4 regions of the Cobetia sp. Dlab-2-AX genome follow, and region 1 is predicted to be linked to each of the others. Evidence: predicted binding sites of a transcription regulator. Region 1 holds the regulator's gene; each other region holds the start of a gene.
The links. The regulator LexA, encoded in region 1, represses DNA repair genes until DNA is damaged. The targets are predictions, from matches to a motif close to TACTGTNTANNTANACAGTA.
Positions count from the first base shown of each region.

Region 2: the regulator LexA is predicted to act here: its motif matches at 2,584-2,603, upstream of NH396_RS05590 (YqiA/YcfP family alpha/beta fold hydrolase).
Region 3: the regulator LexA is predicted to act here: its motif matches at 2,668-2,687, upstream of umuD (translesion error-prone DNA polymerase V autoproteolytic subunit).
Region 4: the regulator LexA is predicted to act here: its motif matches at 2,927-2,946, upstream of dinB (DNA polymerase IV).

Region 1 covers NZ_JAMXRV010000003.1:289,660-293,578, reverse strand. Annotated here, with positions in the region: gene NH396_RS06960 (TetR/AcrR family transcriptional regulator) at 1-370, opposite strand, end outside; gene lexA (transcriptional repressor LexA) at 924-1,553, shown strand; gene NH396_RS06950 (hypothetical protein) at 1,727-1,966, opposite strand; gene NH396_RS06945 (DUF6586 family protein) at 2,219-2,698, opposite strand; gene topA (type I DNA topoisomerase) at 2,698-3,919, opposite strand, start outside.
Region 2 covers NZ_JAMXRV010000002.1:583,920-587,838, reverse strand. Annotated here, with positions in the region: gene cmoA (carboxy-S-adenosyl-L-methionine synthase CmoA) at 1-576, opposite strand, end outside; gene pgi (glucose-6-phosphate isomerase) at 781-2,484, shown strand; gene NH396_RS05590 (YqiA/YcfP family alpha/beta fold hydrolase) at 2,763-3,515, shown strand; gene parE (DNA topoisomerase IV subunit B) at 3,754-3,919, shown strand, end outside.
Region 3 covers NZ_JAMXRV010000002.1:112,144-116,062, forward strand. Annotated here, with positions in the region: gene NH396_RS03580 (LysR family transcriptional regulator) at 1-544, opposite strand, end outside; gene NH396_RS03585 (DoxX family protein) at 667-1,032, shown strand; gene NH396_RS03590 (glutamate carboxypeptidase) at 1,210-2,436, opposite strand; gene umuD (translesion error-prone DNA polymerase V autoproteolytic subunit) at 2,707-3,168, shown strand; gene NH396_RS03600 (Y-family DNA polymerase) at 3,177-3,919, shown strand, end outside.
Region 4 covers NZ_JAMXRV010000001.1:207,294-211,212, reverse strand. Annotated here, with positions in the region: gene NH396_RS00910 (ribonuclease J) at 1-464, opposite strand, end outside; gene purU (formyltetrahydrofolate deformylase) at 878-1,732, shown strand; gene dinB (DNA polymerase IV) at 1,850-2,908, opposite strand; gene NH396_RS00895 (Na+/H+ antiporter family protein) at 3,075-3,919, opposite strand, start outside.

The DNA of each region.
Region 1 (3,919 bases):
GGCCCTGACCCTGGGTGTAGGCAAGCCCGAGCAGGCGCATGAAGGTGCGCAGGCTGTTGCGCTCGGCCGGCACCTCCAGCACGGTACGCGCCATCACCTCCAGCAGGACCTCCAGCGGCACCTGACGCCCGGCGTATTGCTGCTCGACGCTGTCGAGTGCCGCGTGGAAACGCTCGCTGAACGGATCGAGATAGCGCGCGAAGACCGCCTGGATCAGCGATTTCTTGGAGCCGAAGTGGTAGTTCACCGCCGCCAGATTGACCTTGGCCTTGCTGGTGATGTTGCGCAGTGAGGTCTCGGCGAAACCACGCTCGGCGAACAGCACCTCGGCAGTATCGAGGATGCGGGTAACGGTATCGGTCTGGGCCATGGGCGGAACCCTTGTCAGGTAGAAGAGGACTGGAGTCGTAGGTCACGGCGCAAGCGCCGCGCGGCGACTCTCTCATGAGGTGATGCAGGTTCACCGGAAGGCCACGTACGATATCGGCTCGTTTGATCACGACACACGTGAGTACGACACAAGTGAGTACGACACATCCGAACACTGCCATCGGCGAACATTCGTTTGAAACACTTTGATTCTAGCGCGCCATGCCATGACTGACAATTCTCTCGCGTTTCAAACACCAGAGGTTTAGCTGAGCCTGATATTCCTTCAATGCAGACCGTGCCGATTCAAGGACTCGTCGTGCTCGGTGACAGCCCCCCGCAGGGCCACACCGGATTGCCCTCGCGACAGCTTGCCTTGGATATCAACAAGCCAAGTCGGCAGACGGCGATATCTCGACGACTACCTGCCCTTTGAGACCTCCACACAAGCCAGGATGCCTTGCATGACTGCCATGACTGGATACAATGACAGTTGTATGGATGCACACCCCGTGCCGTCAGCTCAAGATGCCGCCCAGGCCAAAGGCAATGCCATGACCCAGCCGCTTACTCCGCGCCAGCAGGATGTCTTCGACTTCATCATCAAGACCATCAAGTCCTCTGGCTACCCGCCGACGCGGGCCGAAATCGCCCAGGCGCTGGGCTTCCGCTCGCCGAATGCCGCCGAGGAACATCTGCGCGCCCTCAAGCGCAAGGGCGCCATCGAGATGGTGCCGGGCACCTCACGCGGCATTCGCGTGCCGTCGCTGGCTGACGTCGACGACAGCGCCAACGATGGTCTGCCGGTGATCGGGGAAGTGGCCGCCGGCAGTCCGATTCTTGCCAGCGAGCATATCGACCGTCACTGCCCGCTGCCGAGCGACTACTTCTCGCCGGCTGCCGACTACCTGCTGCGTGTGCGCGGCGTGTCGATGAAGGACGTGGGAATTCTGGAAGGCGACCTGCTGGCCGTGCACCGCACCACCAGCGTGCGTGACGGGCAGATCGTGGTGGCACGCCTGGGAGATGAAGTCACCGTCAAGCGCTTCCGTCGTGACGGGCACTACGTATGGCTGGAAGCCGAAAACGAGGACTTCTCGCCGATCAAGGTCGACCTGCGCACGGACAGCCTGGAGATCGAGGGTCTCGGGGTAGGCGTCATCCGCGATGGTGGCCTGCACTGAGGCCTTGACCAGCTGCGCCTTGAGCAACAGAACCTTGCCCAGCAGCACTTTTTCATCAGGGCTTTTCTCGCAGAGCTTTTCTCGCAGAGCCCTGAGCAACGGAAAAGCCGCACGCATTGCACAAAAAACCCGCCTCGAGGCGGGTTTTTTGTGCGCGAAGCGCGAACGATGCATCAGTGCACGATGCCTTCCGACTGCTCGTCCTCGTCTTCTTCGCCATCCCAGAGGCGAGTCCGGGTGATGGCGTGGTCGATCATCTCACGCGCGACCTCGAAACGATTGTCACGCAGCAGATCAGCGGCCTCGTCCGAAATGCGAATGCTGAGCAGCGGCTCACCTTCGCTTTCCGCGGCGCGCAGAATCACTTCACCATCTTCCATTTGCACAATTTCAAGTACGGCGGGATCGGACACGTCATTCCTCCTGCACGGCATCTCGCGAGATACCGGCGTCGTTGTAATCGTCAGCGCGACGGCTGGCAAGCCCGTCACCGCGTTGCCATCAGCGACGCAGAAAAAAGTACGACCACAGCCAGAGCCATGGTCGTACCGGAGAATGCAGGGCTTGCCACAATGCAATCAGTCTAGCACCCGTGAAGGCGAAACGTCACCCGATTGCCATGCGCCAGTCACCACCAGCGTGCAGCACCAGATCAACGCCTTGACCTACCACTCGACACTCGACTCGCGCAGCTGCGGCAGCAGCGCCTTGAATGCCGTGATGGCGGCGCTGAGACGCTCGGCCAGCGAGGCGCTCGAGGCTGCCGCGATGATCAGACCATCACCCCGCGAACGCGATTCCTCGCGGCGAGCGACGCCACCCTCTTCATGCAGACGGGTCACATCCGCGATCAGCTCAGACAACCAGCTGTCAGGACGCTCAAGCAGGCTGCGCAGCTGCTCGACCTCGGCGATGGGCGTCGGCGGTGTGGCCAGGCGCTCGCGCCAGCTACCCTCTGGCCAGCGCGCCGTCACGGCACACTCTTCCAGCAATGACGCCAACGCCAACTCCAGCAGGGCGAGCGCGCCCTCTTCACCGGCCATGCGACGCGCCACGGCATGCTCATCGTCGCCAGAAGCTGCTGACTGGGCCAGCAGCAACTCGGCCTGATACAGCAGCTGATTGGTGCGGGCACGCTGGCTCATCAGCTCTTGGCTCCCTTGCGCTTGTCCTCGACGACCCAGCGGCCGTTGTCGTAGGTCGCCTTCCAGCCGGTCGCCTTGCCTTCCTCATCGGTCATGACGTACTGAGCCTTGACCTTGCGCGAGAAGCGAATCTGTGCCGGACGTCCATCCGGGTCCTGATCCGGGGCCTCGAGAATGAAGTGATACTTCTCCGGCAACTCGTCGGCGTGCGCCTTGAGCTCCTTGACCAGCGGCGGACGCGTCTCGCGATTCTTGGGGAACTGGCTGGCCGCCAGGAACAGACCACTGGCGCCATCGCGCAGCACGTAGTGGTCCTCGACCTTGACGCAGGCAAGCTCCGGCATCGGAATCGGGTCCATCTTCGGCGGCGCCACTTCACCGGACTTGAGCAGCTTGCGGGTGTTCTTGCAATTCTCGTTGGTGCAGCCGAAGTACTTGCCGAAACGCCCGGTCTTGAGCTGCATGTCGGAGCCGCACTTGTCGCACTCGATCACCGGGCCATCGTAGCCCTTGATGCGGAACTGACCTTCCTCGACCTCGTGACCGACACAGTCCGGGCTATTGCCGCAGACGTGCAGCTTGCGCTGCTCATCGATCAGGTAGCTGTCCATCGCGGTGGCGCAGATCGGGCAGCGACGCTTGGCGCGCAGCGCATCCGTCTCGGCATCTTCACCGGCATCGGCCGCCACGGCTTCATCGCCCGGCAGCAGATCGATGGTGGTCTTGCAGCGCTCCTTGGGCGGCAGGTTGTAGCCGGAACAGCCCAGGAAGACCCCGGTCGAGGCGGTACGAATCTGCATCTCACGCCCGCAGGTCGGGCAGGCGATGTCCGTCGGCACCGGCTGGTTCGGACGCATGCCCTCTTCGGACTGGGCGTGGTCCAGCTCGGCCTTGAACTCGGCGTAGAAGGTGTCCAGCAGCTCGCGCCAGTTGCGCCCGCCGTTGGCCACCTCATCGAGGTAGTCTTCCATGCGCGCCGTGAAGCCGAAGTCCATCAAATCCTTGAAGGACTCACTGAGGCGATCGGTGACGATGTCGCCCAATTTCTCGGCATAGAAGCGACGGTTTTCCAGCGCCACGTAGCCACGGTCCTGGATGGTGGAGATGATGGCGGCATAGGTGGACGGACGACCGATACCACGCTTTTCCAGCTCCTTGACCAGGCTGGCCTCGGTGTAACGCGCCGTGGGCTTGGTGAAGTGCTGCAGCGGCTGCAGCTCG
Region 2 (3,919 bases), on a different contig from region 1:
GCCGTTGGCGCGCTTGAAGTCATGATAGCGTTCGATCAGCCAGGCATTCTCGACCGGATCATCGCTGATGATCTTCTCGGAGAGGATCAGCACGCCGCCGGGTTCCAGCGCCGCGAACAGCTTGTCGATCACGGCGTCGCGGTCTTCCGGCGGCAGGAACTGCAGCGTCAGATTGACCACGATCATGCCGGCCGGCTGATAGTCGAGGGTGCGAATGTCGGCTTCGGTGACGTTGATGCGGTGGTCGGGGAAGGCCTCGGCGAGTTCGCGGCTGGCGCGCTCGACCATCGGTCTGGACAGGTCGACGGCTTCGATCTCGATATCCTCGGCGGCCATCTCGCGGGCCAGCGCCATGCTGGCAGCACCCAGTGAGCAGCCCAGATCATAGACCCGAGCGCCGGGGCGCAGGTGGGCGCGGGCCATCAGGCCCAGCATGGCGATGATCTGACCGTACCCCGGCACCGAGCGGCGCAGCATGTCCGGAAAGCAGCTGACGACCTGCTCGTCGAAGGAGAAGCTGGCGACACGGTCAAGGGGTGTCGTAAATATCGCGTCACGGTAAGATGCATCACTCATGGATCAAGGCTTCATCGGGCAGTGGGCCAGGGCGACATGCCTGTGGCCGAGGACCGGCCGGGCAGAGCGCCCCGTCGGGCCCGCCATTCTACGCATTCGGCGCCCGTGACGCACCCGTCACGGCTGGCGGGTGATGCCTCCATCAATCGATTTCAGGCCGGGCCATGCAGGGCCGGTCATTACACTTCAAGGAGAGAGGTGGCCATGTCCACTCAATCAGCGGCACGTTCTGCGCGTCGTAATACCCAGGCCTGGCAGGCTCTCGCGCGCCATCATCAAGAGCAGATGGCCGATGTGCATCTGAAGGACCTGTTCGCCGAGGATGCGGCGCAAGGGCGTGACCGAGTGGCGACCTTCACGCGCTCTGCCGCGGGGCTGCGTCTGGATCTCTCCAAGCAGCGCCTCAAGGGCGAGACCCTGGAGCTGCTGCTGGAGCTGGCGCGCGAAACCGGCGTCGAGCAGGGCATCAAGCGCCTGCTGGCCGGTGAACATGTCAATCGCTCCGAAGACCGTCCGGCGCTGCACGCCGCGCTGCGTCTGCCGCGCTCCGCCAGCCTCCTGGTGGATGGCGAGGATATCGTGCCGGCCATCCACGAGAGCCTCGAGCACCTGGCCGAGATGGTCGATACCTTCCACAGCGGGCAGTGGCGTGGCGCCACCGGCAAGCCGATCACCGATGTGGTCAACCTCGGAGTCGGTGGCTCGGACCTCGGCCCATTGATGGTCTCCAGCGCCCTGAGCGATTGCCGCCCCAAGGACATCCACGAGATCGGCGTGCACTTCGCCTCGACCATGGATGGCTCCCAGCTGGCGGACTATCTGGAATCCTTCAGCCCGGAAACCACGCTGTTCATCCTGTCCTCCAAGTCATTCTCGACCATCGACACGCTATCCAATGCCCGCACCGCGCGCGACTGGCTGAAATCACGTCTCGACCCGGAAGGACGCCTGGAAGCGCTGATCAACCGTCAGCACTTCATCGGCGCTTCCGCCAAGCCGGAGAAGATGACCGAGTGGGGCATCGCACCGGAACATCAGCTGCTGTTCTGGGATTGGGTCGGCGGCCGCTATTCGCTGTGGGGCACCATCGGTCTGCCCATCGCGCTCAACGTCGGCATGGACAACTTCCGTCGTCTGCTGGCCGGGGCGCATGAGCTGGATGAGCACTTCCGCACCGCGCCGCTGGAAGACAATCTGCCGGTGCTGCTGGCGCTGGCCGGGATCTGGAACAACAACTTCCTCGATATCCGCGCCCACTCCATCCTGCCCTACGACGGTCGTCTGGAGTACTTCGCCAGCTACCTCGAGCAGCTGGAGATGGAATCCAACGGCAAGTCAGTGACCAACGATGGCGAGATGATCGACTACTCGACCTGTCCGGTGCTGTGGGGCCAGCTGGGGCCGAATGCTCAGCACGCCTTCTATCAGCTGCTGCACCAGGGCACCCAGGCGGTCGAGTGTGACTTCATCGCACCGATGTGCCGTTATGACCATGTCGAGGACGCCGAGACACGCGCCCACCTCAAGGCACAGCACCGCCTGACGCTGGCCAACTGCTTTGCCCAGTCACGTGTACTGATGCTGGGCGATGACGCCATCCCCGGTGATGAGGCGCAGCCGAACCACAAGCGCTACCGTGGCAATCAGCCGTCGACCACGCTGCTGCTGGAAGCGCTGACACCGGAAACGCTGGGTGCGTTGATTGCGCTCTACGAGCAGAAGGTCTTCGTGCAGGCCACCATCTGGGACATCAATCCGTTCGATCAGTGGGGCGTGGAGCTGGGCAAGCAGATCGCCACCGCCACCGAAGCGACCATGACCACCGGCGAAGGCTTCGAGACGCTGGATGCCTCCAGCCGCGCGCTGATCGAAGCGGTGTGGGCCGCACAGGACCAGGACCCGCGCTGAACCCGCGGCGGAGGTGAGTGAGGGGGGGGAGCGAGTGAGAGAGTGTGTGAGGGCATGCTGCCATGCCGTGCAAGACGAGCGGCGGCGCCAGTCGTCGCCCTCTGTTGATTTATACAGTATTCTCGCTATCCTATAAGCGAATCAATCGTTTACACTAGACAGCACGACGCGGACCGTCGAAAACCCTGCTTCCAGCGTATGAACGCTCGAGAGATGCCCAGCCATCTTGAAGCGTGGGAGGGGCGGTGTCGCGGTCTGGCGTGCTGTTGGGAGTGCTGATGGCCAATTCCCTCTTTCCGTCAGATACGGCAGCGATGCACACCACCGCGCCCGTCAAGGGGCTGCTGTACCTGCACGGCTTCAATTCGGCCAGTTGTTCGCCCAAGGCGCGCTTGATGCAGCGCGCGGCAGAGCAGTTCGGCCTGCCGTGCGTGATGCCGGATATCCCCCCGGCGCCCGATGCGGGTCAGGCGGCGGTCAACGCAGCCTATCTCACGCTGTGTGAGCGCCTTGCGCTGGACCCCGCAGACCCCGCCTGTGATGACGCCATCATGGTGATCGGCAGTTCCATGGGCGGCTTTCTGGCCACCTGGCTGGTCGCGCGTGAGGCCGCACGTCTCGAGGGGCCGGCAGGCCCTTCCCAGAGCGTCTGGCGTCAGGGGCCACGCAGTGTGCTGATCAATCCGGCCGTGCGTCCCGCGCGACTGGTCAGCGAATGGCTCGGCTCGGTGCATGCCAATCCCTATACCGGCGTGACGTTCACCGTCACCGAGGATTTCGGCCCCGGGCTGCTTGCATTGGAAGCGGAGCCTGTCACGGCGCAGCGCACCCTGGTGCTGTTGGCGACGGCCGATGAGACATTGGATGTCAATGATGCCGCAGGGCTCTATCAGGGAAGCCGCTTGATCATCACGCCGGGTGGCGATCACGGCTTTGCGCAGCTGGCGGAATATCTGCCGGCGATCATGGCGCATGGCGGACACCGGCTGGCCCCCGCCACCGCAGCGGCGATGCATGTCGCGCCGGACTAGCAGGTCACGTGTGTGGTGCTTTGTGCCAGGCCTGCCGCCACCCGCCACGACCTGGCTGGATACGGCATATCCTGGCATGACATGGATCGCCACGATACGGATTGGCACGACATGGCAGGGCGTTCGATGCTGAACGCCAGGCGCCGGTCTCTCATTTTTCAGGAATCCGTTGTTCGTCTCGCGCACGTGAAATGTCGAGTCGGATGGCGGACGTCAACACCAAGGACACAAGGCTGCGATGAGTCAGTACAGCGCCAGTTCCATTGAGGTCCTCTCCGGCCTCGAACCGGTCCGCAAGCGGCCCGGCATGTATACCGACACTTCTCGGCCCAACCACCTGGCGCAGGAGGTCATCGACAACTCCGTCGATGAGGCGCTGGCGGGGCACGCGAAGGAAATCCGCG
Region 3 (3,919 bases), on a different contig from region 1:
TGCCGATATCTGGTCGCCCGAGTCGGCGAACATAGTCGCGGCTGGCGTAGAGGCCGAAGCGAACATGCCGGAATAGTTTGACCACATAGTCCGGGGTCTGGGGTTTAGGGCCGGCACGGAAGGCGACATGAGCCTCGCCGTGCTCGAGGCGCGCAAGATCGGTCGTGGCCGAGAATTCCAGTTCGATCTCCGAGTGGTCGAAGTGGAACTCCCGCAGCGCCGGCATGATCAGCGGTGCGACACCCGCGAGGGCGGTCACGACGAGCTTGCCAGATAGCCTACCCGAGCGGCCCCGATTACGGCCAGCTAGATCGATGAACATCTCGTCGGCGCGACTGGCAACGTCAAGCATCTCCTGTCCGCTCTCCGTCAGCGTATATCCCCGCGCATGGCGTTGAAATAGCTTGGTCTGAAATGCCGTCTCGAGTGTGTCGACGTGCCGGTTGACGGTGGCCCTATGCACGCCCAAGGCGTCCGCCGCGGCGCTGACAGTGCCATGGCGGGCGAGCATGAGCGCGGTTCGAAGTTCTGTCCAATGTTGCATGCTCCCAGATTATCAGGCTACCCGTGTCGCATCAACGCGCATAAGGTGCGCATTTCGATCAGTTGTGGCGAATTGGTGCCTCACTTATATTCCGGCAAACAATCCATAGATTGGAGTTGAAGATGAAATATCTCTCGCTGGGGCTGCGAGCCCTACTCACTTTTGTGTTTATTGGCGCAGGTGGTGCAAAACTCGCCGGCATTCCCATGATGGTGGAGACATTCGATGCCGTTGGTCTTGGTCAATGGCTTCGCTACCTCACAGGGGTCATCGAGGTTTCGGGCGCCGCGCTGCTGTGGTGGCCGAACCGACAGGTAGTCGGCGCTTCGGTTCTTGGTGGCACGATGGTTGGGGCCGTACTGACGCATTGGTTCATTCTCGGCCCGTCTGCGGTCCCAGCCATCGTGCTTGGACTGATCGCTGCCGTCGTGCTGTTTATCCATCGCGACCAGATATCGGAAGTCCTCGGCGGCGCTCTGAAAACCTGATCTACGATTCGATGGACTTAGGTCCATGGTTCATCACGCTCTCCCTAAAGATAGGTCAGAACGTGTCAACTATATTCAGGACGGGGCAAGAGCCCAAAAAAGCCCGGCCTCCTGGAGGCCGGGCTTTTTTGGGCTTGCTGTCATGACGGCATATCATTTACCGCTACAACCCCGGTTTCACTCCTGCGGCTGATCCTCGGACAATTGCATGATCATGCGCGTCGTCAGGTAAAGGCGTGGCACGACGCTATCGACCAGCACGAACTCCTGATCGCTGTGGTAGCCGCCGCCGACGAGACCCAGGGATTCGAGCACTGCCGGTTTATCGGAATCTGCATGATAGGCGTAGGCTGCATCGGTGCCGCCACCGATCTCGACCGCTTGCAGTGTCTGCCCCAACTCCTGATAGATCTTCTGGGCCTGCTCGGCCAGCTGCTGACTCTGCGGATTGTCAGGCAGCGGCGGACGCCCCTTCTCGAGGTGAAACTCCACTTCGGTATCATCGATCAACTGGTTCTTCGTGATGGCCTGCGCTTCTTCCAGGACACGCTGATACTCGCTGCTATCGAAGTAGCGCATATCACCTTCCGCCCTGGCATGCTCCGGAATCACGTTGCGCTTGACGCCGCCCTCGACGATCGTCCAGTTGAGCGTCGTCTCCTTGTCCGCATCATCAAGCTCATTCAACTGCAGCAGCTGATGAGACAGCTCCATGATGGCGTTGCGCCCTTCCTCTGGTGCGCCACCGGCATGGGAGGCACGGCCCTTCACCTCGAGAAACGCATAGTTGATGCCCTTAGTGACGACGGTGACGGCATCAACTCCCGGGTCAGCGAAGGTAGGCTCGAATACCAGCACGGCATCCTGATCTGCCGATAGCTCATGAATCAGGTCATGCGAGCCCGGCGAGCCCTTCTCCTCATCAGGATTGAAGACAACCGTCACCTGGCCATAGTCATCAAACCCGAGCGACTTCAGCGCCTCGAGACTGTGCAGAATAACGGCTGCGCCACCCTTGGCATCGCCCACGCCCGGGCCATAGGCACGCCCATCCTCGATACGGAAGGCACGCTCCGTGGCGGCGCCTTCATCGAAGACGGTGTCGTAGTGAATCATCAACATGATCTTGCGACTGCCATCTCCCTGCAGGCGACCAACAATCGTATTGCCGCCATAGGTCTTGGCAGGGTGCGTTTCCACCTGTGCGCCAAGCGCTTCGAGATGCTGGGTCAGCATTGCCTCAACGTCATTCAAGCCTTCACGGTAGCCCGTTCCCGAATCCACGTTGACCAGTGTTTCCAGCGTCTCCAGCAGAGGCGCTCGCTGTTGCTCGACGGCATCCTGCACATCCTGATAGTCCGCCGCTTGCGCACCGGCACTGCACATACCGTATGCCAAACCCACCGCCAACATCGGAAGCCGCATTCCACACCTCTAATATTGTTATATAAGGAATAACGAAGGTAAGGCGGATATCAGGCAAACGCAAACGCGAGGCCTACCGGGAAATTTTTTCCGCTAGCAGCTTTACCTGCCGTCCACCATTGAACACAGGTGCACCTCATCTGATCTGCGTCTCGTGAATGTGCAGCACTCACAGGGATTATCGGTTGCCTGAGGGCTTCTCAGCGCCGATACTGTATATGAATACAGTATCGAAAGGAGACCCCACCCATGACCGTATCTGCCGCTCAACCGTCCCACGCCTCGCTGGCTCGCCCTCATCCAGCGCCGGAACCCTGTGCGCTGCCGCACCCTCACATCACGGGGCGCGCTGGCATTTCCGGCTTCCCCTCGCCGGCCGAGGATTACGCGGGGCGCACGCTGGACCTCAACGAGCGGCTGATCAAGCGTCCGGCAGCGACCTTCTTCATGACGGTGGCGGGTGACAGCATGGAAGGCTTCGGCATCTATGAGGGCGACACCCTGGTGGTAGACCGCTCCATCGATGCCCGTCCCGGGCATATCGTGGTGGCGCTGGTCGAGGGTGAGGTGGTGGTCAAGCGTTATGAACTGATCGGTCAGCGCCCCTACCTGAGTTCCGGCAATGCTCTGTATCCGCCGGTCGCGATCTTCGACCTCGAATGCCAGGTCTGGGGGGTGGTGCGTTCCGTCATCCACGAATACGCGGTATGAATACGCCGATGATCGGACTGGTGGACTGCAACAACTTCTACGCCAGCTGCGAGCGAGTGTTCGACCCGCGCCTGGAGGGCCGCCCTGTCGGCGTGATGTCCAATAATGACGGCTGCGTGATCGCGCGCTCCAACGAACTCAAGGCGCTGGGCGTGGAGATGGGCACCCCCGCCTTCCAGCTACAGCCACTCGTCCGTGAGGGGCGCATCCACCTGCTCTCCTCCAACTACGAGCTGTATGGCGACATGTCGGCGCGCGTGCGTGAGGTGCTGGAGGAATATTCCGCCGGGGTCGAGCCCTACTCCATCGATGAGATGTTCGTGCGTTTCGATGGCTTTGATCGCAACTCGATGCTGACATTGAGCCGCACCCTGCACCGCAATGTTCGCAAGTTCACCGGCATTCCCGTGTGTGTCGGGGTCGCACCAACTCGAACGCTGGCCAAGTTGGCCAATCGCGCTGCCAAGAAGCGTCCGGAATTCGGCGGTGTATGCGTGCTGGAACCCGATGAAGTCGGCACCCAGCGCCTGCTGGCCGATACGCCACTAGGCGATGTCTGGGGCGTGGGCCGACGACTGGTCGAACGCCTGGCACTGCAAGGCCTGCACACTGCCTGGGACCTGCGCTGCGCCGACCCGCGCGCCATCGGCCAGCGGTATTCCGTGGTACTGGAACGCACCGCGCGCGAACTGCAAGGCACGCCCTGCTTCGAGATGAATGATGCCGATGACGCCCGCCAGCGCATCATGAC
Region 4 (3,919 bases), on a different contig from region 1:
TCGGTAGGCTTGCCGATCAACGGCTCCGGGTCCAGCTTCCAGTCGCCGGTATGCATCACGCGATATTCCGGCGTGACGATCAGCAATGAGCAGCTTTCCGGAATCGAGTGGGTCAGCGGCAACAGTCGCAGCGCGAAGGGGCCGGATTCGAAGCCTTCATCCACCTCGATGATCTGCAGGCTGGAGGTTTCCAGCTCGCGCTCGGCAAACTTGGCGCGCAGCAGGCCAGCCGCCAAGGGCGTGGCGATGATCGGGCAGCGCCACTTTGGCCACAGCCAGGCGACTGCGCCGATGTGGTCTTCGTGGCCATGAGTGATCACCAGCATCTGCGGGCTGATGCCCAGGCTTGCCAGAGACTCGATATCCGGTACCTGCAATGGACCTTCCGGCAGGTCCTGACGAATCATCATGCCGCAATCCACGGCGATCCAGTGATCCTGATAACCATACAGCGTCAGATTCATGCCGATCTCGCCGCAGCCACCCAGTGGTAGCAGGTGCAGCGGCGGACGTTGTCTCTGACGGACTTGAACGCGGGGTTTCAACATGGATGTCATGCCATCTATAAAGTGTGGCTCAACTATACGGGAATCCCGCGAAGCGCCACAAATGGCGCTGTTGTCCGCTCGCATCAATTCGAGAGCGGCCCAGCCGTCCGCGTGACGCCTTGAGGTGGGCTGACGTGATGGCCACTGATCGCAATGTCGTATTGACCATATGGACAGAATCGGGGCGCAGCACTGTTTCAGGCCGCGCGATCAGCTACAATAGTTCACCTTTGCCGAGGGGCTGCTTACGGGCGGCGTCATGATACCTCGCGCAGGCCGGCTCATGCCGGCTGAACATCATTCCCGCTATCACAATGGTTGAACTTACGATGTCTCACGCCTATCGCCTGGTGGTGTCCTGCCCTGATCAGGTCGGAATTGTTGCCCGAGTTTCCACTTTCATCGCCGAGCAGGGCGGGTGGATCACCGAAGCCAATCAGCATTCTGATCTTGGCGCCGGTCGTTTCTTCATGCGCTATGAGATCAACCCCGAAACCATCGGCCTGAGCGCCGCTGAGCTCGGCAAGCGCTTCGCCCCGATCGGCGAAGAGTTCGGCATGCAGTGGCGCGTGCATGACACCGCAGCCAAGAAGCGTGTCGTGCTGATGGTCTCCAAGGACTCCCATTGTCTGGTGGACCTGCTGCATCGCTGGCAGTCCGGTGATCTGGATTGCGAGATTCCCTGCGTCATTTCCAACCACGAGGACATGCGCTCGCTGGTGGAATGGCACGGCATTCCGTTCCATCACGTGCCGGTCGACAAGAATGACAAGGCGCCGGCCTTTGCCGAAGTCGAGCGTCTGGTGGAAGAATCCCGGGCCGATTGCATCGTGCTGGCGCGCTACATGCAGATCATTCCGCCGAGTCTGTGTGAGCGCTATGCCGGTCGCCTGATCAACATCCACCACAGCTTCCTGCCTTCCTTCGTGGGTGCCAAGCCGTATCACCAGGCCTTCGGGCGCGGGGTCAAGCTGATCGGCGCGACCTGCCATTACGTGACTGAAGAACTGGATGCCGGCCCGATCATCGAGCAGGACATCCATCGCGTCACACACTGCCATACCGCCGAGGAACTGGTGCGCATCGGCCGTGATGTCGAGCAGAAGGTGCTGGCGCGCGGCCTGCGCTGGCACCTGCAGGATCGTGTGCTGATCCACGGCAACAAGACCATCGTCTTCGCCTGAGCCCCGCTTGCTCAGCGCATGAGTCTGTCATCGACCTGAAGTCGTGACGATGAAGCCGGTACCTGTCCTAGGTGCCGGCTTTGTTGTTTGCGGGATGGGGTGGGCGCCTGGTGCGAGCTAGAACAATCCCAGCTGCTGGGCGTCCTCGCGGGCCTTGAGGCGTACGCCGACGCCCAGCAGGCGGACAGGGCGGTGGCCGCGTTGCCAGGCTTGCTCCATCAGCAGGGCGAAGCTGTTGGCGCTCGGCAGCGTGGTGGTCGAGGCGGGGAGCAGGTTTTCCAGCGTGGTGCTCTCGAAGTTGCTGAAGCGGATCTTGACGAACTGCTTGGCCAGCACCGGCTGGTCATGACGGGCGTGACGGCTGGTCAGGCGTTCGAGCAGGGCGGGCAGGCGCTCCAGGCAGGCCGGCAGGTCAGGCAGGTCGTGATCGAAGGTGTGCTCGACACTGATCGACTTGCGTTCGCGTTCGACACGCACCGGTCGCTCATCGATGCCGTGCGCCAGTTCGTGCAGGCGGGTGCCGAACTTGCCGAAGTGCTCGGCCAGTGTCGTCAACGGTGTGCCGCGCATGTCTTCGCAGGTGGTGATGCCCAGGCGTGTCAGACGCGCCAGCGTCGCGGGGCCGACTCCGTGCAGCTTGCCGACGGGCAGCTGGCGGATGAAGGCGTCGCTGGTCTCGGGCGTGATCACCGTCAGGCCGTCGGGCTTTTCCCAGTCACTGGCGATCTTGGCCAGAAACTTGTTGGCGGCCACGCCAAGGGAGAGGGTGATGCCGGTGCGCTTGAGCGCCTCTTCCTTCAGCCAGCGCGCCATCCAGGTGGCGCTGCCCTGAAAGTCAGTCACGGCGCTGACATCCAGATAGGCCTCATCCAGCGAGAGAGGCTCCACCAGGGGCGTCAGCTCATGGAAGAGTGCCTGGATCTCGGCGGAGACGGCGCGGTAGCGCTCGAAGTCCGGTGGCACCAGAATCAGCTGTGGGCACAGGCGTAGCGCGCGGGCAGTCGACATCGCCGAGCGTACACCGAAGGCACGCGCGGGATAGTTGCAGGTGGCGATGACACCGCGTTGCTCGGTGCGGCCACCGATGGCGATGGGCACCTCGCGCCACTCGGGATGGCGGAGCATCTCGACGGCGGCATAGAAGCAATCGCAGTCGGCGTGGAGGATCTTGCGCATGCGCGCATCATGCTAAAAGACTGGATGGCTGTCCAGTGGCGGTGCCCATTCATTGCGCCTGAGCCGGCTCACCAACGACAACGCCCGACAGTAAGGAGAGTCCTCTCTGTCGGGCGTTGTCAGGTCTGGCATCTCGCTTGGGGGCGCGAGGCTGTCGCTCAGCGGATTACAGCGTCATCGCGGCCACCCAGCCGAACACGATCAGCGGGATGTTGTAGTGGAGGAAGGTCGGCACCACGCTGTCCCAGATGTGGTCGTGCTGCTGATCGACATTCAGGCCGGCCGTCGGGCCGAGGGTCGAGTCAGAAGCCGGTGAGCCGGCATCCCCCAGCGCGGCGGCGGTGCCGATCAGCGCGACGGTGGCCAGCGGCGAGAAGCCGAATTGCAGCGCCAGCGGCACGTAGATGGCGGCAATGATTGGAATGGTCGAGAAGCTGGAGCCGATGCCGAGAGTGATGAACAGACCGACCATCAGCATGACCAGTGCGGCCAGCGGCTTGTTGTCTCCGATGATATGGAAAGAGGCGTCGACCAGGGTCTGGATGTCGCCGGTGGCCTTCATCACGGAAGCGAAACCTGCCGCCGAGATCATGATGAAGCCGATCAGCGCCATCATGCGCATGCCGGAGGTGAAGAGGTCATCCGCTTCGTTCCACTTGAACAGACCACCCAGCGAGAGGATGGCGAAGCCTACCAGGCCGCCGAGAATCATCGAGCCGGAATACAGCTGAATGCCGAGGGCGGCGATGATGGCGATGCCTGCCATGACCAGGCCGCTCTTGGACGGCGTGTGCATGGGCGTGTGGTGCGGCACGTTGCTGGACTTTATCTCGCGGGTCGCGTAGTCACGCGGCTTGCGGTAGGAGACGAACAGCGCCGTCAGCAGGCCGAGGAACATGCCGCCGACGGGAATCGCCATCGCCATCGGCACCATGCCACGGGTCACGTCGAGGCCGAGCGACTGGCCGGCATCATTGATGTTGGCCAGCAGGATGTCGTTGAGGAAGATGG